DNA from 3 places in the Bacillus sp. ISL-75 genome. Region 3 is predicted to be linked to each of the others. Evidence: riboswitches for the same ligand, from Rfam matches in the RefSeq annotation. Region 3 holds a riboswitch; each other region holds the start of a gene.
What was found. Region 3 has a riboswitch for thiamine pyrophosphate ahead of J7E63_RS16935 (ABC transporter substrate-binding protein). Riboswitches for the same ligand answer to the same signal wherever they lie in the genome.

Region 1: it holds a riboswitch for thiamine pyrophosphate, as region 3 does, so the genes downstream of both, tenA (thiaminase II) here and J7E63_RS16935 (ABC transporter substrate-binding protein) in region 3, are expected to answer to the same signal.
Region 2: it holds a riboswitch for thiamine pyrophosphate, as region 3 does, so the genes downstream of both, tenI (thiazole tautomerase TenI) here and J7E63_RS16935 (ABC transporter substrate-binding protein) in region 3, are expected to answer to the same signal.

Annotation. Positions count from the first base shown of each region.
Region 1 covers NZ_JAGGQX010000017.1:14,196-24,787, forward strand. Annotated here, with positions in the region: gene rbsK (ribokinase) at 1-473, shown strand, start outside; partial or broken gene J7E63_RS07295 (RbsD/FucU domain-containing protein) at 470-640, shown strand; partial or broken gene tnpA (IS200/IS605 family transposase) at 743-1,102, shown strand; TPP riboswitch at 1,624-1,727, shown strand; gene tenA (thiaminase II) at 1,841-2,524, shown strand; gene J7E63_RS07310 (ECF transporter S component) at 2,524-3,120, shown strand; gene J7E63_RS07315 (ABC transporter ATP-binding protein) at 3,098-4,669, shown strand; gene J7E63_RS07320 (energy-coupling factor transporter transmembrane component T family protein) at 4,666-5,403, shown strand; gene J7E63_RS07325 (glycine betaine uptake BCCT transporter) at 5,491-7,017, opposite strand; gene J7E63_RS07330 (hypothetical protein) at 7,097-7,765, opposite strand; gene J7E63_RS07335 (VOC family protein) at 8,198-8,587, opposite strand; gene J7E63_RS07340 (Ig-like domain-containing protein) at 8,985-9,752, shown strand; partial or broken gene J7E63_RS30470 (Ig-like domain-containing protein) at 9,770-9,901, shown strand; gene J7E63_RS07350 (Ig-like domain-containing protein) at 9,953-10,192, shown strand; gene J7E63_RS07355 (ABC transporter substrate-binding protein) at 10,421-10,592, shown strand, end outside.
Region 2 covers NZ_JAGGQX010000072.1:6,966-17,557, reverse strand. Annotated here, with positions in the region: gene J7E63_RS26070 (Na-translocating system protein MpsC family protein) at 2-367, shown strand; gene J7E63_RS26065 (carbonic anhydrase) at 464-958, shown strand; gene J7E63_RS29885 (CBO0543 family protein) at 1,473-1,937, shown strand; gene J7E63_RS26060 (FbpB family small basic protein) at 2,227-2,358, shown strand; partial or broken gene J7E63_RS26055 (aldehyde dehydrogenase family protein) at 2,360-2,568, shown strand; TPP riboswitch at 2,687-2,795, shown strand; gene tenI (thiazole tautomerase TenI) at 2,891-3,553, shown strand; gene thiO (glycine oxidase ThiO) at 3,528-4,667, shown strand; gene thiS (sulfur carrier protein ThiS) at 4,678-4,881, shown strand; gene J7E63_RS26035 (thiazole synthase) at 4,883-5,650, shown strand; gene J7E63_RS26030 (thiazole biosynthesis adenylyltransferase ThiF) at 5,647-6,663, shown strand; gene J7E63_RS26025 (aldo/keto reductase) at 6,749-7,591, shown strand; tRNA gene J7E63_RS26020 (tRNA-Ser) at 7,797-7,887, shown strand; RNA gene ssrA (transfer-messenger RNA) at 7,897-8,259, shown strand; tRNA gene J7E63_RS26010 (tRNA-Asn) at 8,327-8,398, shown strand; RNA gene ffs (signal recognition particle sRNA small type) at 8,398-8,483, shown strand; partial or broken gene J7E63_RS29880 (DUF5808 domain-containing protein) at 8,607-8,711, opposite strand; gene J7E63_RS26000 (sulfite exporter TauE/SafE family protein) at 8,818-9,582, shown strand; gene J7E63_RS25995 (protein phosphatase 2C domain-containing protein) at 9,899-10,592, shown strand, end outside.
Region 3 covers NZ_JAGGQX010000038.1:212,518-223,109, reverse strand. Annotated here, with positions in the region: gene J7E63_RS16965 (BMC domain-containing protein) at 1-263, shown strand, start outside; partial or broken gene pduL (phosphate propanoyltransferase) at 283-912, shown strand; gene J7E63_RS16955 (EutN/CcmL family microcompartment protein) at 1,155-1,430, shown strand; gene J7E63_RS16950 (BMC domain-containing protein) at 1,434-1,787, shown strand; gene mdh (malate dehydrogenase) at 1,813-2,757, shown strand; gene eat (ethanolamine permease) at 2,896-4,299, shown strand; TPP riboswitch at 4,618-4,727, shown strand; gene J7E63_RS16935 (ABC transporter substrate-binding protein) at 4,874-5,869, shown strand; gene J7E63_RS16930 (thiamine-binding protein) at 5,883-6,176, shown strand; gene J7E63_RS16925 (ABC transporter permease) at 6,173-6,940, shown strand; gene J7E63_RS16920 (ABC transporter ATP-binding protein) at 6,937-7,677, shown strand; gene J7E63_RS16915 (TatD family hydrolase) at 7,674-8,441, shown strand; gene J7E63_RS16910 (amidase) at 8,840-10,210, shown strand.

The DNA of each region.
Region 1 (10,592 bases), on a different contig from region 3:
AAAGTGTCGAAAAAGCAGTCGAGCTTGCCCACAAGCATCAGGTAAAGGTTGTCTTGAATCCTGCACCGATTCAGCCGCTTTCGGAGGAATTGCTAGAAAAGGTCGATTATCTTACTCCGAATGAGTATGAACAACAATTACTCTTTGATTCGGTCGAATGGACGGAGCAAGAGCGGCAAGCGATGCTAAAGAAATGTATTATTACCAGAGGTTCAAAGGGGATTACTTTTTTTCAAGAGGAAAAAGTGGAGATTCCTAGTTTTAAAGTAGATGTTGTGGATACGACGGGTGCAGGGGATTCCTTTAATGGTGGATTCGCGTATTCAATCAGTCAAGAGGCGTCTTTGGCGGAGGCCTGCCAGTTTGCGACGGCGGTTGCGGCCCTTTCGGTTACCAAGCTTGGAGCCCAAGGCGGCATGCCGACGATGGAAGAGGTTCAGACGTTTTTACGGGAAAGGAAGGAAGAATTATGAAGAAAAACGGCATATTAAATAGTCACATTTCCGAGGTCCTTTCAAGGCTTGGTCATACGGATACCATCGTGATTGCTGATTGCGGACTGCCAATCCCGGAAGAAACGATCCGAATTGACCAAAACAAACAACCGCAAGCCCCTTCATTTATGAATGGGGTTAGGTTGTTTATTTATTATATTTTTTAAGAACAAGTGTTCTTTTAAATTGGCATTAGTTGGAAATATTTGATATAATAAGGATATGAAAAGTCTAATTCAATATAAAAGAAAAGTAATAATAATGTAGTATATTCATGCAAATACAATGTGGTTTGGTGCCCTAAATATAGAAGAAGTGTATTGGTGGATGGAGTAGATGAAAGACTTAAATCTATTCTATTAGAGGTTGCAGAAGAGACAAAATCTGAAGTAATCGAAATGGAAATTATGCCAGATCATGTTCATCTACTTGTTGAATGTGATCCTCAATTTGGAATTAATAAACTAATAAGAATGATGAAAGGAAGAAGTTCTCGTTACTTATGCAGCGAATTCCCATGGTTAAAAAGTAGAATTCCTTCTCTATGGACCAATAGCTATTTTATTTCCACTGTTGGCGGAACCACGCTTGATGTTGTAAAACAGTAAATAGAAAATCAAAAAGGAGTGTAAAACCATGGCGTCATCAAAAGAAAGAACGCCCTCTTTTATCGCAACGATTCGATTAAGAACGAATGCTAAGGAAGGAAAGTTGCTTTTGATGTTATCTTAATTTTGTGCCTGTCACGCCCCGAAATTTGTCATAGATTGATAGGGTGTTAGAGGGGGAGAAGTGTTCACGCACTTCTCCTTTTTTTCTTTATTTTATGGCAAATGAGGGAGCTTGAGTGGGGAAATTTAGTTCCGGGGAGTAGTTTATCAGCGGATTTTTGGGAGATATCAGCGAATTGGGCCATTTTATCAGCGGAAGTCGAACTTTTATCAGCGTTTCTAGCGTTTTATCAGCGATTCTGTATCATTCTAGAAATTTACGACATTTTCTGGATAATAATTGGAAATACCTTCAAGTTTCTGTGCATCTATAATTCATTTGGTTTATTTTTATAATTAAGATTTTAATTGATTGACAAGATTAACCATCGAGTGTAGAGTGAAGGTTAAATTAATAGGAAGACCACTAGGGGAGCCGTTTTTTGGCTGAGACGAGAGTTATCTTGGACCCTTTGAACCTGATCTAGTTCATACTAGCGTAGGAAAGTGGAGTTCGTGTATGGATAGATATAATTATTCAGCCGCTCCATTTTTGGGGCGGTTTTTTCGTGCTTGAAAATTCAGCCGCCCCCTACTAGTGTCTTTCCATTAAAACCAATAAGGGGGCAAAATTTTATGAGTTTTTCAGCAGAGTTAAGAAAAGAAGCAGATCCTATTTTCGATGCAATTTTTGAACATCCTTTTGTGCAAGGGATAGCTAATGGGGAATTACAAAAGGAACAATTGATTCATTATGTTAAACAGGACTTTGAGTATTTGAATTCGTTTATTCGCATCTATGGTATAGCGGTTTCGAAGTGTGAGAATCGTGAAGAAATGGATATGTTTAATACGCAGATTTCTTTTATCTTAAACAGTGAAATCCATCCTCATAATAACTTTTGTCAAGTAGCTGGTGTTCCCTACGAGGAATTACAAGGATATCCGTTATCTCCCTCGGCTCTTCATTACACGCGTCATATGCTTACCGTTGCGCACGAAGGTACATTAGGGGAAATTTTAGCTGTGTTGTTGCCATGTCCGTGGACGTATTGGGAAATTGGGAAAAGATTATTAACGGAGGTCAATCCTGATCGTTCTCATCCCTTTTATGATTGGATCAGTTTTTATGGAAATCGTACCGATTCGATTACCACGAAATTTTGTGCCCGTCTTGATGAGTGGGCAAAGACAGCAACAGAGAGAGAAAAGGAAAAGATGAAGGATCATTTCTTAATCAGTTGTCAGCTGGAATATATGTTTTGGGATATGGCCTATAAACTTGAAGAATGGCCTGTGAAAATGGAGGTAGTGAAATGATGACTTGGAAAATGAAAGAAGTCGTTCTTGCTGTGATTCTAGCGGTCGCTTGTGGAGTGATCTATTTAGGATGGTCGACGCTTTGGATTCCCATTTCCGCTCTTGTCGGACCGGTGGGTGCAGGTTTTATGTTTGGAATTTGGGTGATTGCTAGTCCAATAGTGGCGTATATTATTCAAAAACCGGGAGCAGCGCTTATTGCAGAGGTTGCAGCGGCCGCAGTAGAGTTATTAACTGGAAGTCATTTTGGTTTGTCTGCCCTTTTAGTAGGTGTTTTTCAAGGGATTGGTGCAGAAATCGCATTCGCAATATTCGGATATAAACGTTATAACCTATTTACTTTAATGCTATCAGGGGCTTTTGCTGCGATTGGCAGCATGATTTATAACTTAATCGCCAACGGTTTAGGTTATTACTCGATGAAAGTATTTTTTACAACATTAGGAATTCATGTTATCAGCGGAATAATTCTCGGTGGACTGTTAGCGAAGGTCATTGTTGATGCACTTGCAAAAACAGGTGTGTTAGAACAATATGAACTGATGAAGGAAAAAAGGAAAAGGGAAAACGTCGATGGACATGTTTCTGGGATGTAAGGATCTTTCGATTCGATTTTATAATCGCTCTGAAAAAATACTCAGTCATATTACTTTATCCATCAATCAAGGCGAGAAAGTATTAATATTAGGGCCTAGTGGGAGCGGGAAATCGACGTTGATTTCCGCTCTTTCAGGTATTATCCCTGAGCATTTGGAGGCAGAGGTAAGTGGCGAAGTATTCTGCAGGAAAGATGCCGGTGTGATGTTTCAAGATCCTGATTCGCAATTTTGCATGCTTCATGTCGATGAAGAAATTGCGTTTAGTCTCGAAAACCGATCGATTCCGCGCAACGAAATGGACCCCATCATAGCTGAGTTGATGGATAAAGTAGGGCTGATGGTCGATAAGAAAACACCCATTGAAACTCTTTCAGGTGGGATGAAACAACGATTGGCGTTAGCTTGTTTACTGGCATTAGAACCAGAAGTCATCTTCTTTGATGAACCAACAGCCCAGCTAGATCCTGCAGGCCGGAATGAGATATTTGTTTTATTGAATCAATTAGCCCAAAAGACAAACCATACGATGGTATTTGTCGAACATGTCCTAGATGGCTGCATCGAATGGATGGATCGAGTCATTATCCTGAATGAGTATGGGAGTATTATCGGAGATGGTCAGCCGAAAGAAATGCTCCTGAATTTTAAAAATGAAATGAAAGAAGCGGGTATTTGGCGCCCTAAGTTGTTTCCAGAAAAGTGGGAGGAAGTGGTTCGAAATGACGCGCATCCTCTTTCTATTAAACTTGCTAATCTGAAAAAAACCAAACCGCTCAAGGATGGCGAGATTTTACTCCGCACCGAACATGTTGAAATTGGCTATGGGAAGAAGACCATCGTGAGCGATATTGATATAAAAATTCATAAAGGGGAATGGATTTCCATCGTCGGAGAAAATGGAAGCGGGAAAAGTACCTTCTTAAAAAGTCTGATCCGATTGGAGCCTATTAAAAAAGGGGAAATTTACTTTCAAGATAAGGAACTAAAAAAATGGTCCGAACGAGAATTATATGAAAAAGCAGGCTTTGTTTTTCAAAATCCAGAGCTTCAATTCATTACGGATACTGTCTTTGAGGAAGTTGCCTTTGGCGGCCGGCAACGAAATTGGCCCGAAGAGCTGATTCATACCAAAACCAACCAATTGTTAGAGGAGTTTGGATTGGAATCGCATCAAAATGCTCATCCATTTACCCTAAGTCTAGGACAAAAACGGCGGTTAAGTGTGGCGACGATGTTATTGTTTGATCAAGATTTATTATTGCTTGATGAACCAACATTCGGTCAGGATGAAAAAACAGCAAACGAACTGATTCAACGCTTAAAGGAGCGGCAGGACCAGGGAACAACGATTGTCATGGTCACCCACGATATGGATTTGGTGGATGGTTATTCTGATAAGGTCATTCTCTTTAACAAAGGAAAAGTAACTTATCAAGGGACCCCCTATGGGTTATTTTCTGATTCAAATATTTTCTGTGAAAGTGCGTTAATTCCCCCCCTCCATTACCAGTTGATGCATGCACGAAAGAAGGGTGTTTTGGTATGAAGGCTAACGATTCATTCCTAGCGACTCTCAATCCTGCTTGTAAACTGCTTTCTCATATGATCGTTATGTTTCTTCTAATGGCGATCTCTAATCCAATGGTGACTTTTTTGATCTGGTTACTTGCTGTATTGATCGGTATTTTTTTAGGCGGATGGAGAATGACTTACCTTCTGAAAAGGCTTCTGCCTTATTTAGGTTTTTTCATTCTTGTATTTTGGATGATGGCCGCGTTTGGAGAAGGGGAAGAAACGATTTGGAAATGGGCCTGGTTCCATATTACGCAAGAGAGCATGAATCATGGCTTAACAATCGGTTTGCGGATGTTAGCGTTTGTTACGTTTGGATTATTATTCACCTCTACCACAGACATCACTTTGTTCATCATGAGTTTAATTCATCAATGTAAACTTTCACCTAAATGGGCGTATGGGCTATTAGCGGGGTTCCGCTTTATCCCACTATTCCAATCTGAACTAAACCAAATGAAGACGGCTCATAAAGTCAGAGGTTACAAGCAAAAAAATAGTTGGAAAGCTTTTATGAGGTACTCTTTACCGCTGTTTACTCAAGGAATTAGAAAATCAGAACGAATGGCGATCGCAATGGAAGCGCGTGGATTTACGGGCACAAGAGACAGAACATATTATCAAACAACTAAAATAGTATCGAAAGATTGGGTCTATTTACTTTCTTTGGTAATTGTTGTATTGGGGATTATTATTTTTATGAAATGAAGTGGGAGTTAGGTGACAGCTCAGCCATAAACAAAAAATCTTCCTGATCCATAACCCAATCAGGAAGATTTTTGTTTTAATAGCCTTTTAAGAATGTTGCACACTTCTTTTATTACCTCTTTGTAAGTCGACTTCACCTTTTAAACCTTTGAGTAATGAGAAGCACATGACGATCATGATAATGGCAAAAGGTAGAGCGGCTGCGATCGAAGCAGTTTGCAATACGTTTAAACCGCCAGCTAAAAGTAATACAGCAGCCAAAGCAGATTGAATGACACCCCATGTCATTTTAATTTTATTCGAAGGATTTAATGTGCCACCTTCACTAAGCATCCCCAATACAAAGGTGGCTGTATCGGCAACAGTTATATAATAAATGGCTACGACAGCAAACCCCAAAATACTTAACAAAGAACTTAATGGAAGATAGTCAAAGAATGTAAAGATAGACAATGACACGTTTTTGGTAATATATTTTGCCAGATCATGGTTGCCTGTATTTTGAACAATTTCAAGCGCGGAGCCGCCGAATATCGACATCCAAAGACATGTTCCGAGGGTAGGAACAACCAGTACCCCAATTACAAACTCCTTAACTGTTCGTCCTTTCGAAACCCGTGCAATAAACATACCGACGAAAGGTGCCCAAGCAATCCACCATGCCCAATAAAAAAGCGTCCAGGATGCAATCCATTCCCCCTCACCAAATGGTTTTAACCTTAAACTCATATGGATAAAGTCACTGAGATAGAGCCCCGTCGTATTAAAAAGAACCTTAATAATAGTCAAGGTTGGACCGACAATCAAAATCATCAGCATAATTGCAAAAGATAGGATCATCGCAGCATTTGATAAGTATTGGATTCCTTTCTCTAAGCCTGTATTGATTGAAACGATAAAAAGAACTGTTGCGACAGCAATGACGATTAGCTGGACATATAATTCATTGGGGACACCAAATATGTCATGCATTCCTGCCGTAACCTGCATGGCACCAAGGCCTAAAGATGTTGCAATACCGAAGACTGTTGCAAAGATTGACAGGATATCAATTGTTTTTCCTATCGGTCCGTAAATTCTATCGCCCAGTATGGGATGGAAGGCCGAACTGATGGCCGCCGGCAGCCTTTTGTTATATTGAAAAAAGGCAAGGGCTAAACCGATAACGGTGTAAATGGCCCAAGGGTCGAGGCCCCAATGAAAAAATGTATATTTCATTGCTGTATTGGCTGCGTCTATAGTATATGCTTTCCCGTAAGGAGGGGTGGTGTAGTGGGTTACGGGTTCGGCAACACTCCAGTAGACAATTCCGATTCCCATCCCCGCTCCAAACAACATGGCGAGCCAAGAGGCCGTGTTAAAATCAGGCTTGTCTGTTTTCTTGCCCAGTCGTATATCACCATATTTAGAGAACAGTAAATAGATTGAAAAGATGACAAAGAACAAAGTGGCACCAAGATAAACCCATCCAAGGTAATCAATCGAGCCGTTATAAATGGTATTGGTGACTTTGGCGAGATTATCTGTAAAAAAGACTCCCCAAACAATAAAAATGAGGGTAAGTAATAATGAGATAATAAAAACACTGTTTCCCTGAAAAATTTTGCGATCCATAGAAACCTCCTAGTATAGTTGAGTGCATGTTAAATAGGTTTTCATGTTGTAAGAACGTGTTTCATTGTAAAAGGGAAAATCACTTATCGAGGAGATTATAAAGAAATTCCCATTTATCCGTGTTCATCAACTCATCCTGGGATATCTCTAGACCGCCTCCAAGATAAACAGTTTGGTCTTTGATTGCGACTACCATCGCTTCAAACAATGCATCACTATCTCTCTTTTTGAATATGTCCCCTAAAGATGGTAATATTCCGCTAGTGGGGATCATTGTGTCGGGCCCCATTTCCTTCAAGTTGTCTGCTTCAACACTTTCAATGTCTTGATAATCGATTGGGTGGCTGTCATTAGCGCGGCCAGGTACCATTAATAAATACTCATTATGCTTAATTCCGTGAGAATTACTTGTGATGACCCCTTGTTTATCAACGGTTTCAACCACTTCAATTTCATTTAACGAATAAGTATCCAGGGAATCGGGCATTGGATTGTGAATTAAAATATAATCTCCTTCTTCAGCTTTTCGATTATTTCTGAGCGTATAGGCTTTATGATTAAAAATAAAGCTGTCAAGTTCCTTGGGTTTGTATCTTCCCACGCTCGCTGCATTGGTTAAATCCTGTGTTAAATCCCTCAGCCGGATAAGATGAACTGATTTTTTATACATTGGTTTTACCCCATATACCTTATGTAACTCATTGGAGTAGTAGACAAATTGTCCTTTTCTTACTTGATACAGTTTCACGAATAGAACTCCTTTCGATCCCTATGTATATTAAGTTGGTCATAACTCAAAAAAGGATAATAGGTTCGGGACATCAAATTTTCTTTGGTTACTTTTAGGATGTCTTATTTTAGAAAAAACATGATGGTTGGGAGGGATAGTTTTCACACCCTAAGATTCTTTGCCTGAATAAAGAGTGACTTTTTTTACAAAGGGTAAGGAAAATGATGTAAACGCTCAGTTTTAGTTTGTCGAAAATTGATAGGTTTTTAGAGGATTATATAGAGGTTAAGGGGAGAAGTGTTAGAACACACTTCTCCTTTTTTACTTTATTTTAATATTTTGCGAAAACTAATTTTCCTATAGGAAAATTAGCAGCTGTTCACAATAATGGGGCTGGGCACAAATTCTAGTTCAGCAGTTAACATGGTTCCTTTGTAAAATCGAGGTTTCTTAAAGGTCGTTTTGATCGACGTTCAGTTCAATTAGATTCCCATCAGGGTCCGCACAGAATATTTGCGCAAAACCGCTCATGCCATTAGGTTTCTCTAACAGTTCAACATCCTTAATTTTCAGCCAATTCAGCGTCTCTGTGTAATCCTGCACTCTTAGTGCAAAATGGCCTTCCCTGCTGCTCAGGCGTTTATCTTGGCGAATCGTTTGTGATGTAGGAAGAACGATTAGATGGAGCTGTTGTCCCTCAACTTCGTACCAAGCACCAGGAAAATCAAAATTAGGACGTTGTATTTCTTTTAAACATAAGATGCTGCTATAAAAATGCTTGGCGCGTTCTAAATCAGTAACCGTTAGACTAACGTGGTGGAGCTCTTTGTATTGGATCATCGCAGTCATCCCCCCTAAATAAATTTATTTTCATCATAACACAAATAGATGATTGTTATGGCGTGTTAAAAATTGCACCTAGGAATCACTTTTTTAGTTACCAAGTGATTTACAAGTATCCACTTTATTGAAAAAGACCAACTTATTACACCTTTATTGGAACTTACGACGAAATTACGGACACTTACTACATATTTATTGAGACTTACTACGAAATTACGGTGACGTATTAGCCAATTATTCTCTATCCTACTTATTCGCCCAGTATTTGAAGATCCAAGCGAACCAAGGAGATCGTATTTTTAAAGAGCTATTAAATGATCCAAACAATGATTATCGAGCGGTGGAAGCTGTTGTACAAAAATATATCAATCCTTCTCTTTCCTTTGGGAGTTTTATGACTTCTTTCCGAGCTGCCCTCTTGTTAAAACAGGGGACCGGATTATATGGTTTTAAAGGGGAACCAGGCTTTGAAGGAATCAAGCCAAAATTATACACCGGTTCAGGAACGGAGCTACATGGCGGCGGGGCTGTTGTTAAGCAACTGGATTCCCAAACAGAATATACAATACCAGCCGATAAAGGTGCAAATATTACGTATACATTTATACCCAAAGATTTAAATGGCGACTTCACTCCGCCAGTCATCGGTCCGATAAACCCTGGTAGTGATTTTGATACAACCGTAACGGGAATGACCGAGGCTGATGCTGTTGTTTATGTAATGAAAGGGACTACGCTACTTGGCAGTGTAGTGGCTGATCCTGCAGGGAATTTCAATGTCACGATTCCTAAACAAAAGGGCGGAACCCTCCTACAAGTATATGCTGAGGATTTAGCTGAAAATAGGAGTGCAACTATTCCGGTAACGGTAAAGGATACCATCCCTCCTGCAAACCCGATTGTCAATCCGGTCGGAGACAATCAAACTGCTGTTACAGGGAAGGCAGAAGCTGGAACGAAGGCAGTTGTGAAATCTGGTTCAACCATCATTGGTCAAGCCGTGGTCAGTTCTTCTAGTTCTTTTTCTGTTAAAATTGCTGCCAAAAAGGCTGGAACACGATTAACTGTTTTTGTACAAGATGGTGGAGGTAACAAAAGTGGAGAAGTTGCGGTTATCGTTTCGGATCAAACAGCGCCTGTAAGCCCTCGATTTATTCTGTAGGTGATAATCAAACGATTATATTTGGGGGAACGGAAGCGGGTGCAAAAGTAGTCATTAAGGCGGGGAGTTCTGTTTTAGGTCAGAGTTATGCAAATAGTACCGGATCCTTCCTAATAAAAATCCGAACAGCCAAAAAAGCAGGAACCCGATTAACATTTTATTCTAGTGATAAAGCGGGGAACCAAAGTCAAACCACTGTTATGGTAGTTGATAAAACTGCACCTGCCATCCCGGTTGTCAACAAAGTAACCCATCTATCAAAATCGGTTACAGGAAAAGCTGAAGCAGGATCAACTGTATATATTTATAACGGTGTAACTTTGATTGGTAAAACGCTCACAGATAAATACGGAAAGTTTAAAGCCGTGATTAAGGTACAGAAAAAGGGGAAATCATTAGAGGTTTCTGTATTAGATAAAGCTGGGACCAGAGTAAGGTGAAAGTTGTGAAGGTATATTAATATCTTGGTTCGAGCCTGAATATGTTGAATGCCAAGTTTCTTAGGGAACTTGGCTTTTTGTGAAGGAAACTTTTGTCTCTATACGCCTTTATTGTCAGATTTTTTTAATATCAATGTATTCTGAATTATAGTAGTATAAAAATAAGATTTTTGAGTGAACAGATGTGTTAATTAAAACTAAATTTAAACCGGAAATAACGGGGGTTCTATGAAGTCTCTTTTTCGTTGCATTTGTTTATCTATTTTATTATTGACAGCGTGTAATGGTAATAAGGTAGTGGAGTTAACCACCAATAAAGAAAAGGTACACCTTGAGTTTTTTACACCCAAAATTGAAACAGAGCCAATCTTTGAGGAGTTAATTCATGAATTTGAAAAAC
Region 2 (10,592 bases), on a different contig from region 3:
TATGGAAAAAACAAAAGGAACACTTGAAGCTGAAATAAGCAAAGCTTTAACACATTGGGAGAAAAATTATCTTGGACGAGGCTCCGTATCTGTTAAATCGGATATCTTACGGGATATGGTGATTGTAATACTCCGCGGTATACTAACTGCTGCTGAATATACAGTATGTCTGGATAAAGAAGGATTGTTATCAGTAAAAGAACATCGCAACAGTTTAGTGGAATCCGGTCTGGATGATTTAAAAGAAATTATCTTAACGATAACAGGGGAAGAAGTAGTAAGTTTTCACACCGATATTAGTACACAAACTGGAGAACGAGTAATGGTCTTTAAGCTTTCCAGTGACCTGCAAAGCAAATTATGTTAAAAACAAAAGGATATGTTCGGACTCGCATTTTTCATATAAGAAAGAGTCAGGAAACTTATTTGGAACAAAATTCAAAACATTTATGGGGTGAATTTGATGTCTAGAGATGAAAAGAAAAAAGTACTATATGTGATTGGAATGGAGCAGAAATTAGAACGATTCATTAAAGAAGAAACCAATGTCAATCCGGAAAACATGATCATCTTACAAACATATCAGCCAGTCGTTTCACACCCCTTCGACGATTTAATGAGGGACATCATTATTGCTGTGTATCAGGATAATGTTGAGGAAATCGTTTTGGTCTCCACAAATGATTATCAAAAGAATACTGGGGATATACTGAACAAAATATATAAAAACAAAGAATTACAGGACAAGATTCAAACATTAGATTATCTTTATAAAAATTGCATGCCGGAATTTCCTGAGGGTACGGTAAGTGTATGGCTACAGGGAGGCAAAACTTTAACGGATAGCGTACAAAAAACTGTCAACATCATACGCAATCATCCGCTGCTGCCGTCACAAGTTAAGGTCAAAGAATTATATATTGATCAGGGGAATGAAAAGCTATCAGAAATTGTCTAAGAAACTATTGCTTATGTATATAATGAAATAAAAGTCTTAATTCCTCCAATTATAGGGATTAAGACTTTTTGTTTTGTATTTTAATTATTGTTACAGTAATTAAACTATTATTGAATTTATTTTGATAGCCAGCTGCTCATACTAACTCATGTGCCTTTTTCACGAATACAGAGGTCTGAATGTATCGACCATAACAGCAAGTTCCTGTGTTTCTTTTTTCCTATACTTGCTTCAATTTTTCCTGGATGTGTAGACCGCTTGGATTGGACAAACAATGATGGATTTACTATAAGTACCAATAAAAGTTTTTTGGATATTGAAGTAATACATAATTTCCTTAGTAACGATTCTTATTGGGTAAAGGGAATTGCTAAAGAATTAGTAGAAGCATCAATCGGGCGCTTTTCCGGAAAGCATTTTTTTTAATGGGTTTTATGCAAATGATAAAATCTTTTATCTTTACTTTGGTTATACTCATTGATAAGCAAAGTAAAGATAGGGGACTATTTTATCTATGGAAAGAATAATATTGTGGTCACTGCTCATAATCGGGATAACCCTATTGTTTTCTAGTTTAAGAAAACCACCAATCAAAAATTGGATTTTAATTTTTTCAGTGGCCTCTTGTTTTTCAACGTTTTTTGGTGTTCTTGTTGTAGAAGAGAAAATGCTCGAATATCCAGTGAGATTTTTAAGTAACTATTTTAGTTCCAGCCTTCTTTATGAAAATCTTCTATTTCCAGTTGTTTGTATTTACTTTTATCAAACGACTTATCGTTCAAGATATCTCAACATTGTTCTACAATGTATTTTGTACACCACTGTTTTAACGATAATTGAGTTTTTTTTTGAAAGATATACCGAATTAATTAAATACCATACATGGACATGGATATACACATTTATAAGCACCTTCCTTCTAATGATGTTCATCCGTTTCCTTATGCAATTGATAAACAGGAATGAAAGATATATTTAAGGAAGAATAGGGCGCAAGAATTGAACAATGATGGACTGTTTCAACAGTCCATTTTTCTTGGTCTTTAATCAGTTAAATGGCAGGTTTGTTCAATAAGAAAGTAGAATATTATGGGTTAATTTGCGGGTGTATTATATATTCATCTTTAATTTATATAATTATGCTAGTCGGTAATTAATTAGGAAAAATAATATTCTAATTAATTTTTCTATTATTTTTAACTAACAGAATTGTTTTATTATTCAGATATGTTATAATAGACCGATCTAAAAAAGAAAAGAGTGTTATAATGCGTAAGCATAAAAAATCATTTGAAGAGTTAATAAAAGAGAATAAGCAAGAATTACTTAAAGATAAACAAGCAATCGAAAAAATTGAAAAGCGTATAGAAAAACGCCATGAGGTTAAAAAGCTAGCTTAATATAGCTAGTTTTTTTATGGCAAGCGAAGCTGTTCGAAAAATTACTTTTACCGGTTCAACAGAGGTAGGTAAGGTACTTGTGAAACAATCTGCAGATACACTTAAGTGTGTTTCAATGGAGATGGGAGGTCATGCACCATTTATATATTTGATGATGCCGACATTGATTTAGCAGTTGAAGGGGCGATAAAAAGTAAATTTACTTCAGCAATCTAACAGACAAGTATGCACGTTCAATTTTGAAAAAGAAAAACATTTGACATTTCTGCCTGAAGTGTTAACATTATCCATGCAGGGAAATCATTACATGACAATTAAATAAATGACGCAATTCCGCTAGAGGTGCCTTTTTAAAGGGCTGAGATTGAAGTACTACTTCGGGACTCTATGAACCTGATCTGGGTAATACCAGCGTAGGGAAGTGGAAAACGGGATATTTGAAGAACGTATGTTTCTATTTCGAATTTTCGACCACTTTCTTACCTAAAGAAAGTGGTTTTTTGTTTTTCACTTTAGGCCTTCGAACTTCGGAATCTGCTTAAAAGGGGGAACGGGTATTTCAACTAGTGTAAAAGATAAAGAGTTACATATTATCTCCAATGGGAGAATGCCAATCGAACAGTTATGTGAAATTGTAAGCGAAATTCATCCATATATAACCGCGATTCATTTGCGGGAAAAACAAAAAACAGCCAAGGAACTTTTCCAAGCCGTCCAACGGTTAACAAATGAAAACATCCCACTATCAAAGATTATCATTAATGACCGAGTCGATGTTGCCTACGTTACAAGGGCTAGAGGAGTTCAATTAGCCTTCCATAGTTTAGATGCAGCGCTTGTGAAAGAAAATTTTCCTCAGCTTTTGCTCGGGAACTCCATCCACTCCTACGAGGAAGGACAACAAGCAAAAGAGAATGGTGCTGATTACGTGCTATATGGCCATGTCTTTCCTTCACAATCAAAACCGGGTAAGACCCCAAAAGGACTAGAGGAATTAGCAAGGCTCACCCAATTAGACATCCCGGTAATAGCCATCGGCGGGATCACACCTGAAAATACGGGGCAGGTACTTCAAGCAGGGTCAAAAGGGATCGCAGTCATGTCAGGAGTTTTAGATGCTCACGATCCATTAGCAGCAGTTAAGGCTTACCTAAATGTATTAAATGGAGATGAACAAAGTGGAAAATTCATTTGATGTGGCCATTATCGGAGGAGGAATTATCGGGTCCTCGATTGCCTATCAGCTCGCAAAAAGGGGAAGAAAAGTCGTCATAATTGAGAAGGAACGAGTCGCTTGCCAAGCGTCCAGTGCGGCTGCCGGAATGTTAGCAGCACAAGCAGAGCTTGAACAAGACGGTCCTTTATTCCAGCTAGCTTTAAAAAGTCAAGCGATGTTTTCAACGCTCGCAAGTGAGTTATTTGAATATACGGGAATTGATATTGAGTATGTGAATAAAGGAATGGTGAAAATTGCCGAAACCGAAGAAATAGCGATTGAAGTAAAAAAACAAGTCACCTTCCAAAAAAAATGGGATCCAACAATAACCTGGCTCGATGCAACGGAAGTTTGTGTGCTGGAACCATCTCTTTCACCAAGTGTAGCTGGAGGGATGTATCTCCCTCAGGATGGGCATGTGCAACCAGCAAAGTTAACACAAGCCTTTGTAAAGTCCGCGGAACATTTTGGTGCCAAAATATATGAAGAGACGGAGGTTCTGTCTTTTGTCTATGAAAACGGTCAAGTTAAAGGGGTAACCACCAGCAAGGGCGTCATCCATTGTGAACAGGTGGTTGTTGCCACTGGAGCTTGGGCGGCGAAATTAATGCAAGAATCAGGAATCGATATTCCTGTGTATCCGGTTAAAGGAGAATGCTTTTCGATTAGAACAGAAAAGCCGATCATCAACGCGACCATTTTCTCCGACAAACGTTGTTATTTAGTACCCAAACGAAATGGGGAAATTTATATAGGTGCGACTGTGATTGAAAATACCTTTGATACTAAGGTAACTCCTGAGGGGATTGCTACATTGATTGAAAGAGCGACTCAATTAGTTCCACAGATTAAGGAGGCAGCATGGGAGCGGGTATGGGCTGGAGTCAGACCGCAGACAGGCGATGGAATCCCATATATGGGCGAACATCCAAGCTGGCGTGGGTTGTTCGTGGCAGCAGGCCATTTTCGAAATGGGATTTTATTAAGCCCGATTACAGGGGAACTAGTTGCGGACCTAGTGTCAGGTAGATTACTAGATCAGGAACTACTCTCTGCTTTTCACCTAGAACGGCACAAAGAAACGGTTAGTTAGGAGGAAAACCATGGAGGTAGTAGTAAATGGCGAGTGGATCCAATTACCAGACCATATCGTATCTGTTTCAGATGTTCTCAATCATTATGACATCCAAGATAAGGTCGTTGTTGTGGAAGTAAACGGTGAAATATTAACCAGGTTAGAGCACCAAAGTACGAGAATATCAGATAAAGATCGAATCGAAATAGTCCATTTTGTAGGAGGCGGTTGACATGTTAAAAATAGGTTCATTATCCTTTCAATCTCGTTTGTTACTTGGTACGGGAAAGTATCCAAGCTTTGAAATCCAAAAGGCAGCAGTGGAAGTGTCGAAAGCTGAAATCCTCACGTTTGCGGTGAGACGTATGAATATTTTTGAACCAAGCCAGCCCAATTTTTTAGAACAGCTCGACACTCAAAAATATAAGCTTCTGCCTAATACTGCTGGAGCAAAAACAGCCGCAGAGGCGGTCCGGATCGCAAAACTAGCGAAAGCTTCAGGACTATGCGATATGATTAAAGTGGAAGTGATTGGCTGCGATCATACCTTGCTTCCTGACCCGATTGAAACCCTTAAAGCAACGGAAGAATTAGTGAAAGAAGGATTTATTGTCCTCCCCTATACATCCGATGACGTGGTTTTAGCTCGAAAGCTCCAAGAAGTGGGCTGTCATGCGGTCATGCCAGGGGCCTCGCCAATTGGTTCCGGTCAAGGGATCATCAATCCTGTTAACCTAGGCTTTATTATCGAGCAAGCTGTCGTACCTGTGATTGTGGATGCTGGTATTGGCTCCCCAGCTGATGCAGCATTGGCAATGGAATTAGGAGCTGATGGGGTGTTATTAAATACGGCTGTTTCAGCAGCAAACGATCCCGTCAAAATGGCTCGAGCCATGAGTTTAGCGATCGAAGCGGGACGATTAGGCTTTGAAGCCGGCCGAATCGAGAAAAAGAGATATGCGACAGCAAGCAGTCCCAAGGAAGGAATGAGTATCGGGTGAATCGTTACTCACGACAAGAACTATTTTCACCGATTGGGAAAGACGGGCAGCAGCTAATTTCTACGAAACATGTACTCATCATCGGAATGGGAGCACTCGGTTCAGGAAGTGCCGAGGCACTTGTCCGTGCTGGAGTAGGGAAACTAACCATTGTGGATCGTGATTATGTCGAATGGTCGAATTTACAGCGACAGCAGCTCTATGCTGAAGAAGATGCCAAAAACCGAATTCCCAAAGTCATCGCAGCCCAAAACCGCTTAACAGCGATTAACTCTTCGGTGCTGATTGAAGCAATCATTGGTGATGCCTCCGTCACCGAGCTTCTTGACTGGGCTCAAAATGTGGATCTGATGATTGATGCAACCGATAATTTCGAAACAAGAATGATCATGAATGATGTAGCACAAAAGGTGGGCATCCCTTGGATTTATGGGGCATGCGTGGGAAGCTACGGAATATCCTACACGATTATTCCAGAAAAAACACCTTGCCTTTCTTGTTTACTTGAAACCGTTCCGCTAGGCGGATTAACCTGTGACACAGCTGGAATTATAAGTCCAGCTGTGAACATGGTCGTTGCGTATCAAATAAGTGAAGCCTTGAAAATTTTGGTCGGGGATGCGGATTCGCTGCGGAACAAACTCGTGTCTTTTGACTTGTGGAAAAATCAACATAGTACGATCCAGGTAGATAAATTGAAAAAAGAAGATTGTCCAACCTGTGGGAAAGAACGATCCTTCCCCTATTTAGCTTTTGAAAATCAAACCAAGACAGCTGTCCTCTGTGGAAGAGATTCTGTTCAGATACGTCCTGCGCTTCCCGCCTTGCGTGACTTAGTAGCGTTAGAAAAATTATTGGCCAATCAAGGGGGAACAGTACAGCGAAATCCGTATCTATTATCTTATACAGTGGATCCGCACCGATTAGTCATTTTTAAAGACGGAAGGGTGTTAGTCCACGGAACCAAGGATATTTCCGAAGCAAAGGCACTATACCATCGATACTTAGGGTAATGACAACCACTTGCGATGAAGTCTTTCCATGAAATGTTACCAAAATTATGCTATGCTTAATTATTATGGAAAGGAGTGATTAGTGGTGGATAAATCAATTCCAGAAATTACACTTAATGATGGGCTTACTTTGCCAGTGATCGGTTTGGGTACATATAAGCTAAGAGGGAATGATGGTGTTCATTCCATCTTAAGCGCAATTGATATGGGGTATAGACTAATAGATTCTGCTTATAACTATGAAAACGAAGGCACGGTTGGTGAGGCTGTTAGACGCAGTTCAGTTCCAAGAGAAAAATTAAAAATTACATCGAAATTGCCCGGTCGCTATCAAACCTATGGCAGGGCGGTTGCGACCATTCAAGAATCGTTATTTCGGGCAAATCTAGATTATTATGATTTATATCTCATTCATTGGCCAAATCCTAAACAGGACATATACGTGGAAGCTTGGGAAGCATTAATTGATGCTAAAAAATGGGGGCTTATTCGTTCGATCGGCGTCTGTAATTTCTTACCTGAACATATAGAGCGTTTAGAAAAAGAAACAGGTGTGAAACCTAGCCTTAACCAAATCGAATTACACCCATTATTCAATCAAGCACCACAAAGAAAATGGCATGAAGAAAATAACATTGCAACGGAATCCTGGAGCCCAATAGCTCGAGCAAATAAAGTTTTACAAAATGATGCCATTCAACAGATTGCCGATCATCATAACAAGTCTATTTCACAAATTATTTTACGTTGGCACTATCAACTTGGGGCGATTGCCATTCCTAAATCATCATCTCCTGCAAGGCAGCTTGAAAATATATCTATTTTTGACTTCTCCCTAGATGAAATAGAAATGAGTATCATATCAGGATTAACTCGCTCTGACGGCAGAATCAACAACCAAGATCCTGCAGAATACGAAGAATTTTAAACCAAATGAACTTGCGGCCTCATCCAATCATAAGAGAGGCCTTATTTGTTTTAATGCAAATATTCTAATATAAGTTAACCATAAAGTTTTAATGATATAACCGGGACTTTTGAACTACCAAATTTTACAGCTATCATCCATTTGGTAGACATGATATATTTCTCTTGTAAGTTCTTAACGGAACTAACGCGTAAGCTTTTATTACAGAGAAGTACTCAAGTGGCTGAAGAGGCGCCCCTGCTAAGGGTGTAGGTCGGGTAACCGGCGCGAGGGTTCAAATCCCTTCTTCTCTGCCATTATATTATGGGGATGTCATAGTATCGACAGGGATAGTTTGAGCTTATATGGCGAGTCGAGGGAATCGTCCTCGTTAAAACGATAAAGCCTAATAACTGGCAAACAAAACAACAACTTCGCTTTCGCTGCCTAATAACAGACGATAGCGGTTCCTCTCTCCATCGTCCATGTGGTAGGGTAAGGGACTCATGTTAAGTGGACTACGCCGAATTCCAACGTCTGAGGATGAAGGAAGAGACTAACCAGACTAGCTGCTTCAATGCCTGTCAGTAGGCTAACGAAGTAAGTGAAATCAATTCTACTGACTACACTCGTAGAAGTATAAGTGCCAATATCTTTGCACACGGGTTCAACTCCCGTCATTTCCACTAAGCAACAAAAAACATCTTGAATTAGATTCATCATCCGATGATCATGTAAATAGGAAGTTAGTATTTTTCCGCAGTAGCTCAGTGGTAGAGCTATCGGCTGTTAACCGATCGGTCGTAGGTTCGAGTCCTACCTGCGGAGTCATAGTCCAACAAAGACGCTAGGAAACGGGTCAGGGCGGGAACGCAGCAGCCATAACTAGTGAAATTGTGTGGGCTATTACATAGGGCAAAACAAAATCGCTAAAAGTCACCTCCAATAACGGATGTGACTTTTTTTATTTCTAAGTAATTTATCCTTATAAAAAACGAAACACTATGATTGTTACTAATGGTACTAAGACGATGAACTAACCGATAGAGTTGCCAAAATTAAGGGTCCAGCCAACGCCGAATCTCTTTTCAACAAAGATGGAGGGATCATTTCTATTGAAATAAAATATGCTTTTGAAATAACCGGTAACAAACTCTCAGATCTAATAAATATTTAGTTATTTACAAGATTCATATAAATGTATATAATCCCTATATAAATACTTGGAATTGATTGGGCGTGAGCATATGAGTATAGGGATTACATTGATGGGTTTACTTGTAGGTTTTTTGGTAGGGTTAACTGGTGTAGGAGGAGCAGCACTGCTAACCCCCGTATTAATTCTAATAGGGGTTAATCCTTCAATTGCTGTTGGTACAGACCTTGTATATAACTCAATTACGAAATTCTTCGGACTTTTTCAACATTGGAGACAAAAAACAGTCAATTTACAGATGGTTAAGTTATTAGCGATAGGAAGTATTCCTAGTGCGGTGGTAGCGATTGGTTCCCTTCATTATTTTGAAGCTTATTACCATAATCAAGAACAGATTATTAGGCATTCCCTCGGATACATCCTGATAGCTGTTTCACTAGCTATCATTATCAGAACCTTTGTGGAGAAAAAATTAAGACCGAATCGTTGGCAATTAAAACCTTTGAAAGAAAAGAAAATGCTAACCATTTTAATTGGCTGCCTTTTTGGGTTTATTGTCGGATTAACTTCTCTAGGCTCAGGTTCATTATTCGCTGTGGCAATGATTTATCTGTATCAAATGAAGACTTCAGAGATGGTTGGTACTGATATTACTCATGCGTTTCTTTTGGTAACCGTTGCAGGATTGCTTCATATTGGTTATGGAAATGTTAACTATATGCTAGTTGGTAATTTACTCATTGGCTCCATTCCAGGCGTATTAATCGGCAGCAGCATTTCTGCTAAGGTCCCGACAAGACCATTAAGAACGGTTGTTGCTGTATTGATCTTTGTAAGTGGACTAAAGCTAATCTAGGATTTGCGAAGAAAAACTAAAATGAAATTTTAAGAGAAAGTCAGCATATATATAAAGTGTACCCGGTGTAAGGGGAATTCTAAAAAAGGTTATGCCACATGGAGAAGATGATTTCTGTATTCAACGAGAACACTGAAAAAGTCCAATATTTATAAAAGGCAGTTGAAAGTTCAATTGAATCGAACTTTCAACTGCCTTTTTATTATTTAAAGAAACAGAAAATTAAAAACAATAAATTTTCTCATTAAATCATAGAATGACTTTATATAATTAATCGATTTTCTGTTGATTTTGAAAAAAAGAAGGTGGACAACCAATGAAAGTTGAGTCTTTTTTATGTGCTGCCCCTCATAAAAGTGTAAGTGAAGATTCAATCGTATTAAATGAAAAGATAAATGTCTATGGGGTTTTTGATGGGGCAACTCCATTATTGCCATTCATAGATGAAAACGGAATGAACGGTGCATATTTAGCATCAAATATATTTAAAGATTATTTCTTTAGACTCTACCGAACGAACCTTTCATTAGTTGAAGGAATCATGGCTGCTAATAGAATGTTGAGAGCACACATGAAAAAATACAAGGTGAATCAGGAAAAATATGAAAATCTTTGGTCAACATGTGCTGCAATTATAAAGATTGAAAAAGACGGAAAGATTTCTTATGCTCAGCTTGGTGATTGTATGATCATTGCTGAGTATCAAAACGGAACCATAAAAGCCTTAACAAGGGATACCGTAAAAGGTATAAGTTATAGAGCGAAAGCATGGCGTGAGGAACTAAGAAAGCAGGGACTTATAATTCCAGTTGAGGAGTATTATCAGGATCGTACTCAACAGCTTATCTTTAATCGTTCATTAGCTAATAAGGAATATGGTTACTCTGTAGCTAATGGAAAAAAAGAAGTTTTTAATTTTATTCAGCATGGTCAAGTAAATATCAGTGAAATCAAAACATTATTAATGATAACAGATGGCCTTTTTCATCCAAACTATTCAATTGAAGAAA
Region 3 (10,592 bases):
TGGAAACAAAAGGTTTGGTAGCATCCGTAGAAGCAGCAGATGCAATGGTAAAGGCAGCAAACGTACATTTAGTCGGTAAAGTACATGTTGGCGGCGGGCTTGTAACGGTTCTTGTCCGCGGAGATGTAGGTGCGGTTAAAGCAGCAACTGAAGCAGGTGCGGCAGCAGCAGAACGTGTTGGTGAACTATTATCTGTTCATGTCATCCCACGTCCGCACAACGAATTGGAGAGCATTTTACCAAAATTAGAAGTGGAAGTGTAAGAAGTAAGGAGCCAATAAGATGAATGAACTAGCCATTCGAATGGTTGTTGAAGAAGTGATTCAGCAATTGGTAAAAAAGGACTTCAGACCCAATACAATCCCGATGGCTGTCTCTGCACACCATTGCCACTTAAGTCAAGCTGATTTAGAAACGCTTTTTGGCAAAGGGTATGAGTTAACGAAAAAAGCGGACTTGTCTCAGCCCGGTCAATTTGCGGCTAATGAAACGGTGTTCATTGTCGGACCAAGAGGAAGCATTGAAAAAGTGCGAATCCTCGGTCCGGCTCGTTCTTTAACACAAGTGGAAGTCAGCAGAACAGATGCAGTAAAGCTTGGGTTGAAACCGCCGCTAAGGGAATCTGGCAATATTGCTGGTTCTGCACCGATTACTCTGGCAGGGCCCAAAGGAAGTATTTTCAAAAATGAAGGACTGATCATTGCCCAGGCTCATATTCATATGCACCCTGAGGATGCCGCTTATTTTGGCGTTGAAAACGGCGAGTATGTACGAATCCGAACAGAAGGGGAACGCCCGGTTTCGTTTGAAAAAGTACTTATAAGGGTTTCACCGAGATATCAGCTTGAGATGCATATCGATACCGATGAAGCTAATGCCGGGTTCATTACAAGCGGTCAGGCTGGATTCATTGTTAAGGATGGGGAGCCTTTCGTAAAACCCCAGCCTGTGACCAATCAGGTATCACTTGAACAAAACGAACCAAAAGAAGTTCATTTTCAAAAAAATCTCTTAACCAAAAGAGATGTGCAGGCATGTCAGTACGAGATGATATTGGTTCGAAAAGGCACAATCGTGACTCCATTGGCACGAGATGCTGCAAGAGAGTTGAAAAAAAGCATCCAGGTTATGGATTAGTTTAAGGGGATGATTTTTTGTTAGTTGGAACGGTGATAGGAAATGTATGGGCGACAAGGAAGGAAGAGAATCTAATAGGATTAAAATATTTATTTGTCCAGCCGGAGCTTCCATCCGGGGCGCCTATCCTTTCACCGTTTATTGCGGTGGATCGGATTGGTGCAGGAGTCGGAGATAAAGTGATGGTTACAACGGGAAGTGCGGCGGCAAATATTATCGGTGACCATAGAATGCCGATTGATGCTGTCATTATCGGAATTATCGATTCTATTGATGTAGAAGGAGGTGCTTAAATGATGTCAAAAGCCTTAGGAATGATTGAAACTAGAGGGCTGATTGCCTCGATCGTTGCCGCAGATGCAATGGTTAAAGCAGCGGATGTACGTTTAGTTAAAAAAGAAAAAGTGGACGCCGGACTCGTTTCGATTTTAGTAGAAGGAGATGTCGGGGCTGTCCAGGCAGCGGTCGATGCTGGCAAGTATGCTGCTCAAAGTGTCGGGGTGCTGGTAACCGCACATGTGATCCCGCGTCCGGATGAGGAAGTAGGGCAAATGTTGGCACAGACGCCGAAAAAGGGCGAGGAGAAACCAAAACCTGCAAAAAGAGGTCAAAGGGCAAAACAAGATGAGCCTCCAGCACAAACAGAATAATTTTTAAAAGAATGGAGGAAGAAATATGGTTTTCAAACGTAAAAAAATTGCAGTGATTGGTGCAGGATTTACTGGTGCAACAGCGGCGCTGATGATTGCGCAAAAAGAATTAGGAGATGTCATTCTGGTTGATATCCCGTCTCAAAACGATCCGACCAAAGGGAAGGCACTGGATATGCTAGAAGCAAGCCCTGTCCAAGGCTTTAATGCAAATATAACGGGTACCTCAGATTATGCGGATATACAGGATGCTGATTTGGTGTTAATCACTGCAGGGCTGCCGCGGAAACCAGGGATGAGCCGGGATGATTTGGTTTCTACCAATGCAAAAATTATCGAGCAAGTCTCTGAAAATATTAAAAAATATGCGCCGAATAGCTACATTATCGTTTTAAGTAATCCTGTTGATGCGATGACCTATGTTTGCTATAAAACAACAGGGTTTCCTAAAAATAGGATTATCGGTCAGTCCGGAGTCTTAGATACTGCGCGTTTCAACACTTTTGTTGCACAGGAATTGAATGTGTCAGTGGAAGATATTTCGGGTTTTGTCCTTGGCGGGCATGGTGATGATATGGTCCCATTGGTTCGATTCTCTTATGCCGGCGGAATCCCGCTTGATAAAATTCTCCCGCCTCACCGAATTGAAGCGATTGTGGAAAGAACGCGTAAAGGCGGCGGCGAGATTGTCAGTTTGCTAGGTCAAGGCAGTGCCTACTACGCCCCGGCAGCTTCGATGGTCCAAATGGCTGAAGCCATATTAAAAGACAAAAAACGAATCTTGCCATGTATTGCCTATCTGGAAGGGGAATATGGCTATCAGGATTTATATCTAGGGGTTCCAACGGTCCTTGGCGGCGATGGGATTGAAACGGTAATTGAAATTGCGTTAACCCCAGAAGAAAAAACAGCCCTTGATCAATCAGCCCAATCTGTTCGGAATGTTATGTCGATTTTGAAGACACGATAATATTTGGATAATATATCCTGTGAATCCTTCTACAATTCTATATTAAACTAGTAACACCTAGTTTTGGAAATAGTCGTGTATGGGATATGGTTTTACTTTAATATTTCCAGGAGATTAACTTTGAAAGGGGAAGGGTATATGGAGCAGGGAAACAACCATTTACAAAAAGCGCTTAAACCAATTCATCTCTGGGGTATTGCTGTAGGGATGGTCATATCCGGCCAATATTTTGGCTGGAACTATGGTTTTGAATCAGGCGGCACCATTGGCCTCGGCATTGCCGCACTGATTATTATTGTCTTTTATACGACCTTTATTTTTAGTTATTCAGAGCTTTCAACTTCCATCCCTCATGCCGGCGGACCGTCTGCCTACGCTCGAAAGGCAATGGGGCCGTTTATGGGCTTTATAACAGGTTTAGCCTGTTTACTGGAATTCGTATTTGCCCCTCCAGCGATTGCGGTTTCTGTTGGAGCGTATATCAATTTCTTAATCCCAAGTATTAATCCCGTTTATGCAACGGTCGGAATGTTTATTTTATTTATTTTGGTCAACCTAATTGGCGTAAAAGGTGCCGCTATCATTGAGTTAGTGGCAACGGTATTGGCACTGATCGGTCTCTCGATTTATTATGTGGCCGGTTTACCTCATGTTCAATCATCCAATATATTTAATGATATGGCTTTTAGTCATGGCTGGTCCGGTGTTTTGGCAGCGATTCCATTTGCCATTTGGTTCTTCCTTGCGATTGAAGGGGGAGCGATGGCAGCAGAAGAGGTGCGCGACCCGAAGAAGGATATTCCAAAAGGCTTTATTTCCGGTATTTTAACGCTTGGTGTGGCAACGATTTTAACCTTAGTCGTAACGGCAGGACTTGGCGGCGGTACCGGTAAACCGGCGGATTATCCACTTCCACAGGCATTGGAAAGTATTTATGGAGAAGGCAGCTTTATTCCAAAATCAGTTGCCATTATCGGTTTATTTGGTTTAATTGCCAGCTTGCACGGTATTATTATTGGTTATTCCCGTCAAACGTTTGCCCTGGCTCGTGCAGGATACCTGCCTAAGTTTTTGTCTAATCTTTCGAAACGCGGGGTGCCGCATTGGGGCTTGATTGTTCCAGGAGCGATTGGAGTGATCGCAGCAGGCTCAGCAAACTTTGCAAATGCATTGATTATCCTATCCGTTTTTGGTGCGATTACGATGTACTGCTTAAGTATGGTTTCGTTGTTTGTGCTGCGGAAAAAGGAGCCGAATTTGGAAAGACCATTTAAGGTAAGCTATCCTGTGGTACCGGCGATTGCATTAGTATTGGGTGTTTTCTCTTTCTTCTGCGTGGTAAAATACAGTGTGTTAACGACAACTCTTCCATTGTTTGGAGTGGAGCTGCCTTTGGCGGGTGTGATTCTGACGATTTTTGGTGTGGCGATTGTCTACTATTTCTTAGTAGGATCCAAGAAACTTCGTCCAATGTCGGAGGAGTTTGTTTTAATTGAGGATGTGACTTCTGGAGAAACAGGGACAGATGAGAAAATAGGATAACGTTCAATAGAAAAAGATGTTCCATTGGGGTGGGGCATCTTTTTTGTATTAGTTGAAATGATTGGATATAGACGGATCCTCAAATAATGCCCCTGTTCGTATAAGTTATCATGAACGAAACTAGCTCCTTACTCGTAACACCGTAGGTTAACTAGCAAAGTTATTTCGTGCAGGTGAATTAACCTCTGTTTACGTGCCAACAGAAGATGAGAACTGGATGTTTCATGATAGGAAGTATTTGTTAACAAGCATAAATAGATAAAAGCAGTTGGCATTGTCTGCCTTGACTGATATAATAGTAGGATATGAAGTGGAATACGAGTAATGTGGGGGAACCGGTGGTGCCGGTTGAGATTTAGTCCGTGAGACGATGACCCTTGGAACCTGATCTGGTTGATACCGGCGGAGGGAACATATTCTTAAACAATTAATTGTTTGCTGATATGCACTCAGGTTTCTTTACCTGGGTGCTTTATTTTGTTTAAGCAAGTTTTTGCCTTCTAACCAACACTTAGGTTTCACTCTCTTTCATTTGTTTCACTTTCGATTTTATTTTACATATGGGGGATTCTACATGAAGAAATGGCTAGTACTAGTCCTTTCAGTCCTTTTAGTGACTGGATGCAGCAGCAAAAAAGAAACAGAAAACGCAAAAGAAAAAAAACAGCCGCTTAAAAAGGTCTCGATTGTACTGGATTGGACGCCAAATACCAATCATACTGGATTATATGTAGCAAAAGAAAAAGGATTCTTTAAAAAAGAAGGCTTGGATGTGGATATTATCATGCCGGGTGAGACCGGTGCTGACCAACTTGTAGCTTCTGGCAAGGCGCAGTTTGGTGTTGGCTACCAAGAAGCGATTACCCAGGCACGTATTCAAGGGGTACCACTCGTATCGATCGCTGCAGTGATTCAACACAATACATCAGGATTCGCTTCACCAGCTGGCAAACAGATTCAATCTCCGAAAGATTTTCAAGGAAAAACATATGGTGGATGGGGCTCGCCAGTCGAAAAATCTGTCATCACTTCTCTCATGAAAAAGGAAAACGCCGATGCCAATAAGGTGAAAATCGTGAACATGGGTGATACGGACTTTTTTACGGCTGTGAAACGAGACATCGATTTCGCTTGGATTTACTATGGGTGGACTGGTGTAGAAGCAGAGCTTCGTAATGAAAAAATTAATATGGTTTACTTAACAGATTACTCTGACAAACTGGACTACTATACACCTGTTTTAGAAACAAACGAGAAAATGATCAAAGAGGACCCTGAAACGGTTAAGGCGTTCGTAAATGCCGCTGCCAAGGGGTATGAATTTGCCATTAAAAACCCTGATCAAGCGGCAGATATCCTGATTAAAGCAGCACCGGATTTAGATCCAAAGCTTGTAAAGAAGAGTCAAGAATGGTTGTCTCCAAAATATCAGGATGATGCAAAGGAATGGGGAATTCAAAAGCAAGAGGTTTGGGAAAATTATGCCCAATGGATGTATGATAATAAGCTTCTCGACAAGAAACTAGATGCGAAAAAAGCATTTACAAATGAATTTTTACCAAAATACTAGGGGGTAGTAAAACATGGCGAATTCATTAATCAGCATTCAAATCATACCGAAAACAAAGGATGGAGAAGACGTCATTCCATACGTTGATGAAGCCATTAAAGTCATTGCTGAATCTGGTGTGAAATATGAGGTACACCCGTTAGAAACAACCATGGAAGGCGAACTGCACGAATTATTTACTGTGATTTCAAAAATGAATGAACGAATGATTGAAATGGGAAGCAAAAATGTCATTTCTCAAGTAAAAATCCTTTATCAGCCAACAGGTATTTCCATGGATGACTTAACGGAGAAATATCGATCATGAGGAAGAATCTTGTAAAAGGGTGGAGACCGATTTTGGTTCTCCTCCTTTTGTTTGTCATTTGGGAGATTGTCGTTAAAATAGCAGAAGTGCCGGAATGGCTTCTTCCGCCGCCATCAAAGATTTTCACAGAGGCCATTGCCGGTTGGCGTGATTTTTATCCAGATGTGTTTTCAACGGTTAAAATTTCACTATTTGGATTTGTAGTTGGAGCATTCATTGGACTGGCGGTCGCCGTTTTATTCCATCTGGTGCCTGTTTTAAGGGATTCTTTCTATCCATTATTGATTTTATCGCAAAATGTTCCCATTATCGTTCTGGCTCCACTGTTGGTGATTTGGTTTGGGTTTGGCTTATTGCCCAAAATGATTGTCATCACCCTTGTTTGTTTCTTTCCCATTACAGTGGCCGCCTTAGATGGATTTAGCCAAACCCCTTCAGAGTTGAAGCATTATATGAGGATGGCAGGTGCATCCAAAACACAGCTTTTTTGGAAATTGGAGCTGCCGTTTTCGTTGCCCTCGATTTTTTCAGGCTTTAAGGTTTCTGCCACGTATAGTGTAATGGGTGCCGTTATTTCTGAATGGCTTGGTGCTAAGCAGGGGATTGGTGTCTTTATGACATTCGCATCGTCGTCTTTTCGAACGGACCGGGTGTTCGTTGCCATTTTTACCATCATGTTCTTAAGCCTCTTATTTTTCTTTTTAATCGTTTTTATGGAGCGAAGAGTGGTTCGATGGCAGCAGAAAGGGGATGAGAAAAAATGAGCTATCTTCGTTTTCAAAACGTTTCGAAACGTTTCGGGCAAAATGAAGTACTGAATGACCTTGATTTTTCCATTAATAAAGATGAATTTGTTTCTATTATTGGCCCTTCAGGTAGTGGGAAAAGCACCATTTTCAATTTAATAGGAGGAATTCTTTCACCAGATGAAGGGGAGATCCTATTAGACAACCAGTGCGTTAATGGAAAGCGTGGTTTTATTAGCTATATGCCTCAAACTTCTTCTCTTTTCCCGTGGAGGACGATACTTGAAAATGTCCTTCTTGGCCAAGAGCTTCAGGGAAAAAAAGACGTAAAAGCAGCACGAGAAATGCTGGCGATTGCAGGACTCTCTGATTATGAAAACGCCTATCCTCACATGCTATCTGGAGGAATGAAGCAGCGGGCTGCTTTTATCCGTGCCTTATTGAGCCCGCAAGAGGTGATCTGTCTTGATGAGCCTTTTTCAGCATTAGATGAGCTAACCCGATTTGAAATGCAGAAATGGTTATTGGAAATGTGGGAATCACATCGAAGGACGATTCTTTTTATTACTCATCATATTGAGGAAGCACTGTTTCTATCCGATCGAGTGATGATGCTGTCTGGTAAGCAAGCAAAGGTCGTTTCAAACATAGAGGTTCCATTTGAAAGGCCGCGGCACGAAGGTATTCTACTAGATGAAAGCTTTATTCAACGGAAAAGGGATGTATATTACCAATTAGTAGGTGAAATCAAATGAACATGATCGACGCTCATATACATTTGGATCGCTATCAGGATGAGGAAATCAAACGGATTGTATTGGATTCAGCCCATATCGAAGCCTTGATTTCTGTATCCTTTCATTTGGATTCCAGTAAAAGAAACCTTTTGCTTTCACAAAAATATCAAAAGGTAAAACCTGCATTTGGCTACCATCCAGAACAAGCATTGCCTTCTGAAAACGAGCTAAACGTGCTGCTAAATTGGATGGACGACCACCGTGACGAGATGATTGCTGTAGGAGAGGTGGGGCTGCCATACTACTTAAGGCAAGAGCAGGGGATATCGATTGCTCCTTATTTTGAAGTATTAGAAGTGTTTATAAGTAAGGCGAAAATATGGGACAAACCGATTGTTCTTCATGCTGTTTACGATGATGCGCCTCTCGTTTGTGACCTTCTCGAAAAATATTCTGTTTCCAAAGCGCATTTTCATTGGTTTAAAGGGGATCAGAATACAATAGACCGAATGATAAGAAACGGCTACCATATTTCTATTACCCCGGATGTGGTGTATGAACAAGAAATCCAGCAGCTTGTCAGCGTCTATCCTCTCGAGCTTATGATGGTTGAAACAGATGGTCCTTGGCCATTTGAAGGTCTATTTGCAGGGAAAATGACCCATCCGAATATGATGGAGGAATCCATAAGGAAAATCGCACTGCTCAAGAAGCTTTCCGCTGCGGAAGTTTCAGATGTCTTACATCAAAACACAAAAGGGTTTTATCAATTAACATCTTGAAGCTGCCGATCAAACATTGGCAGCCTTTCTTAGTGTACTAACGAAGCACTTTAGTTTAAGTACAAAATTTTACAATAATTCTGTTGGATTCAACCATAATGGTTACCTTCATGTTCATGAAATTGCTAATGTTACCAAGGAAATTGCCTTCCATCTTTGAAATACCCTCCATAGGTCCTTCAGGTCCAATATAAAGTTGTCAAGGCTTTTAAGTACTAGTAAATTCAATCCCTTTATATTCAAAAATAGTAACTCTATTTAATAATGGAATATTATAATGAGTATTTTCAGAAAATAAAGGATATTTCGAATTGATGTAGAATTAAACAAAGGAAAAAAAGATGTTTAAAACAGTTTGATTCCAGAACTAAAGGATTATTAAGGGGGCATATATGGTATTGGAAAAATCAATAAGAGAAATAATTAACGGATATAGGGAAAAAGAATTTTCTCCTGTAGAAATCCTCGAGGAGTATGTGAAACAAATAAAAACTCATAACCCAAAACTTAATGCTTTTATTACAGTTAATGAAGAAAAAGCCTTTGACCAAGCTGTAATTTCAGAAAGGAGAATATTGGAAGGAGGAGATATAAGAATTCTTGAGGGCATACCAATTTCTTACAAGGATAACATTGATACTAAAGGGATATTAACAACGAGCGGTTCTGTTATTCATAAAAATCGAATTCCTGCAAGTAATGCAAGTGTTGTTGAAGCTCTTAATTCTGAAGGTGCTGTGAACATTGGAAAAACCAATATGTATGAATTTGCATTTGGTATTACCTCAAAAAATTCCTTTTTCGGTGATATTAAGAATCCTTGGAATGACAATGTTACAGCTGGCGGTTCAAGTGGTGGTTCAGCAGTTGCCGTTGCAGCTAATCTTTGTATGGGGTCAATCGGCACCGATACTGCAGGTTCCATTCGAGTACCTTCTTCGTGCTGTGGTGTGATAGGGTTAAAACCAACATATGATTTAGTAAATATGAGAGGTATAATGCCATTATCCAATTCCCTCGATCATACAGGTCCAATTGCTCGAAATGTTGAAGATTTAGCTATCATGATGGAGGCTATCACAAAGAAAACATTCACGAATAATTGTATTTCTGACATAAGAGGAATGAGAATTGGGGTTCCTAAGCAGTACTTTTATGAAAGGATAGATAATGATGTTTTGAGTTTCTATAAGAATGCATTAAATACTTTTGAAAGGTTAGGAGCAATAATAGTAGAACTTGAAATTCCGAATTTCGATGATCCAAGAAAAATTGCACATGTATTAGCTACCTCCGAAGTTGGTTATTTCCATAGTGAATTAATTAAGTTATCGCTATCCCAATATAGTGAGGAAGCAATAAACACATTTGATAAGAGTAAATCTATTTCCGCCCACTCATACATTGATGGCTTAAACAAAAGAGCACAAATGACTAGAGATATAAGCAAACTTTTTGACCTTGTTGATATTTTAGTAACTCCAACTATGCCTATAGGGCCACCAGACATAGGGATTAAAGAGTTCTTGTTAGCTGGAGAGATGGAATCGATCGATGAATGCATGATTCGATATACTTGTTTATTTAATATAACGGGCCTTCCTGCGCTTTCCATTCCTTGCGGTTTATCACATGGATCCGTTCCAGTTGGTCTGCAATTAATAGCAAATCATCATAGAGAGGACCTTTTGATAAGGAATGCGCATTCATATGAACAAGCCATGTTATTGGATTTTTATAAAATAAGGGAAAAAATCGTAAAAAATTAAGCGAGAAAGTGTAATAAATTAAAACATTACAGATTTATATTGTTTAAATATGATATTTAATTTTTAAATTTTTTAGAATATTCAGTATTGACATAGATAGTTTTCAAGTTTAATATATTGTTTATAAGGAATGCGTATTCAATGCTAGCTAGCAGCTTATATTTTTTTTGAAATAAATCTAAATAGAGTAAAAGAAATATATGAATGCGGATTCAAATGAAAAAATCAGCAGTAAGTAGTTAAATAGGTTCTCCAATGGAGTTTTTTAGAATCTTCGCGCAGATAAAAAATAGAAAATATTTTTTGTGAATGCGGATTCATAAAAAAATCTAATCAAAAGGTAATTTTTATGATTGAATGCGGATTCAAAACAAATCTTGTA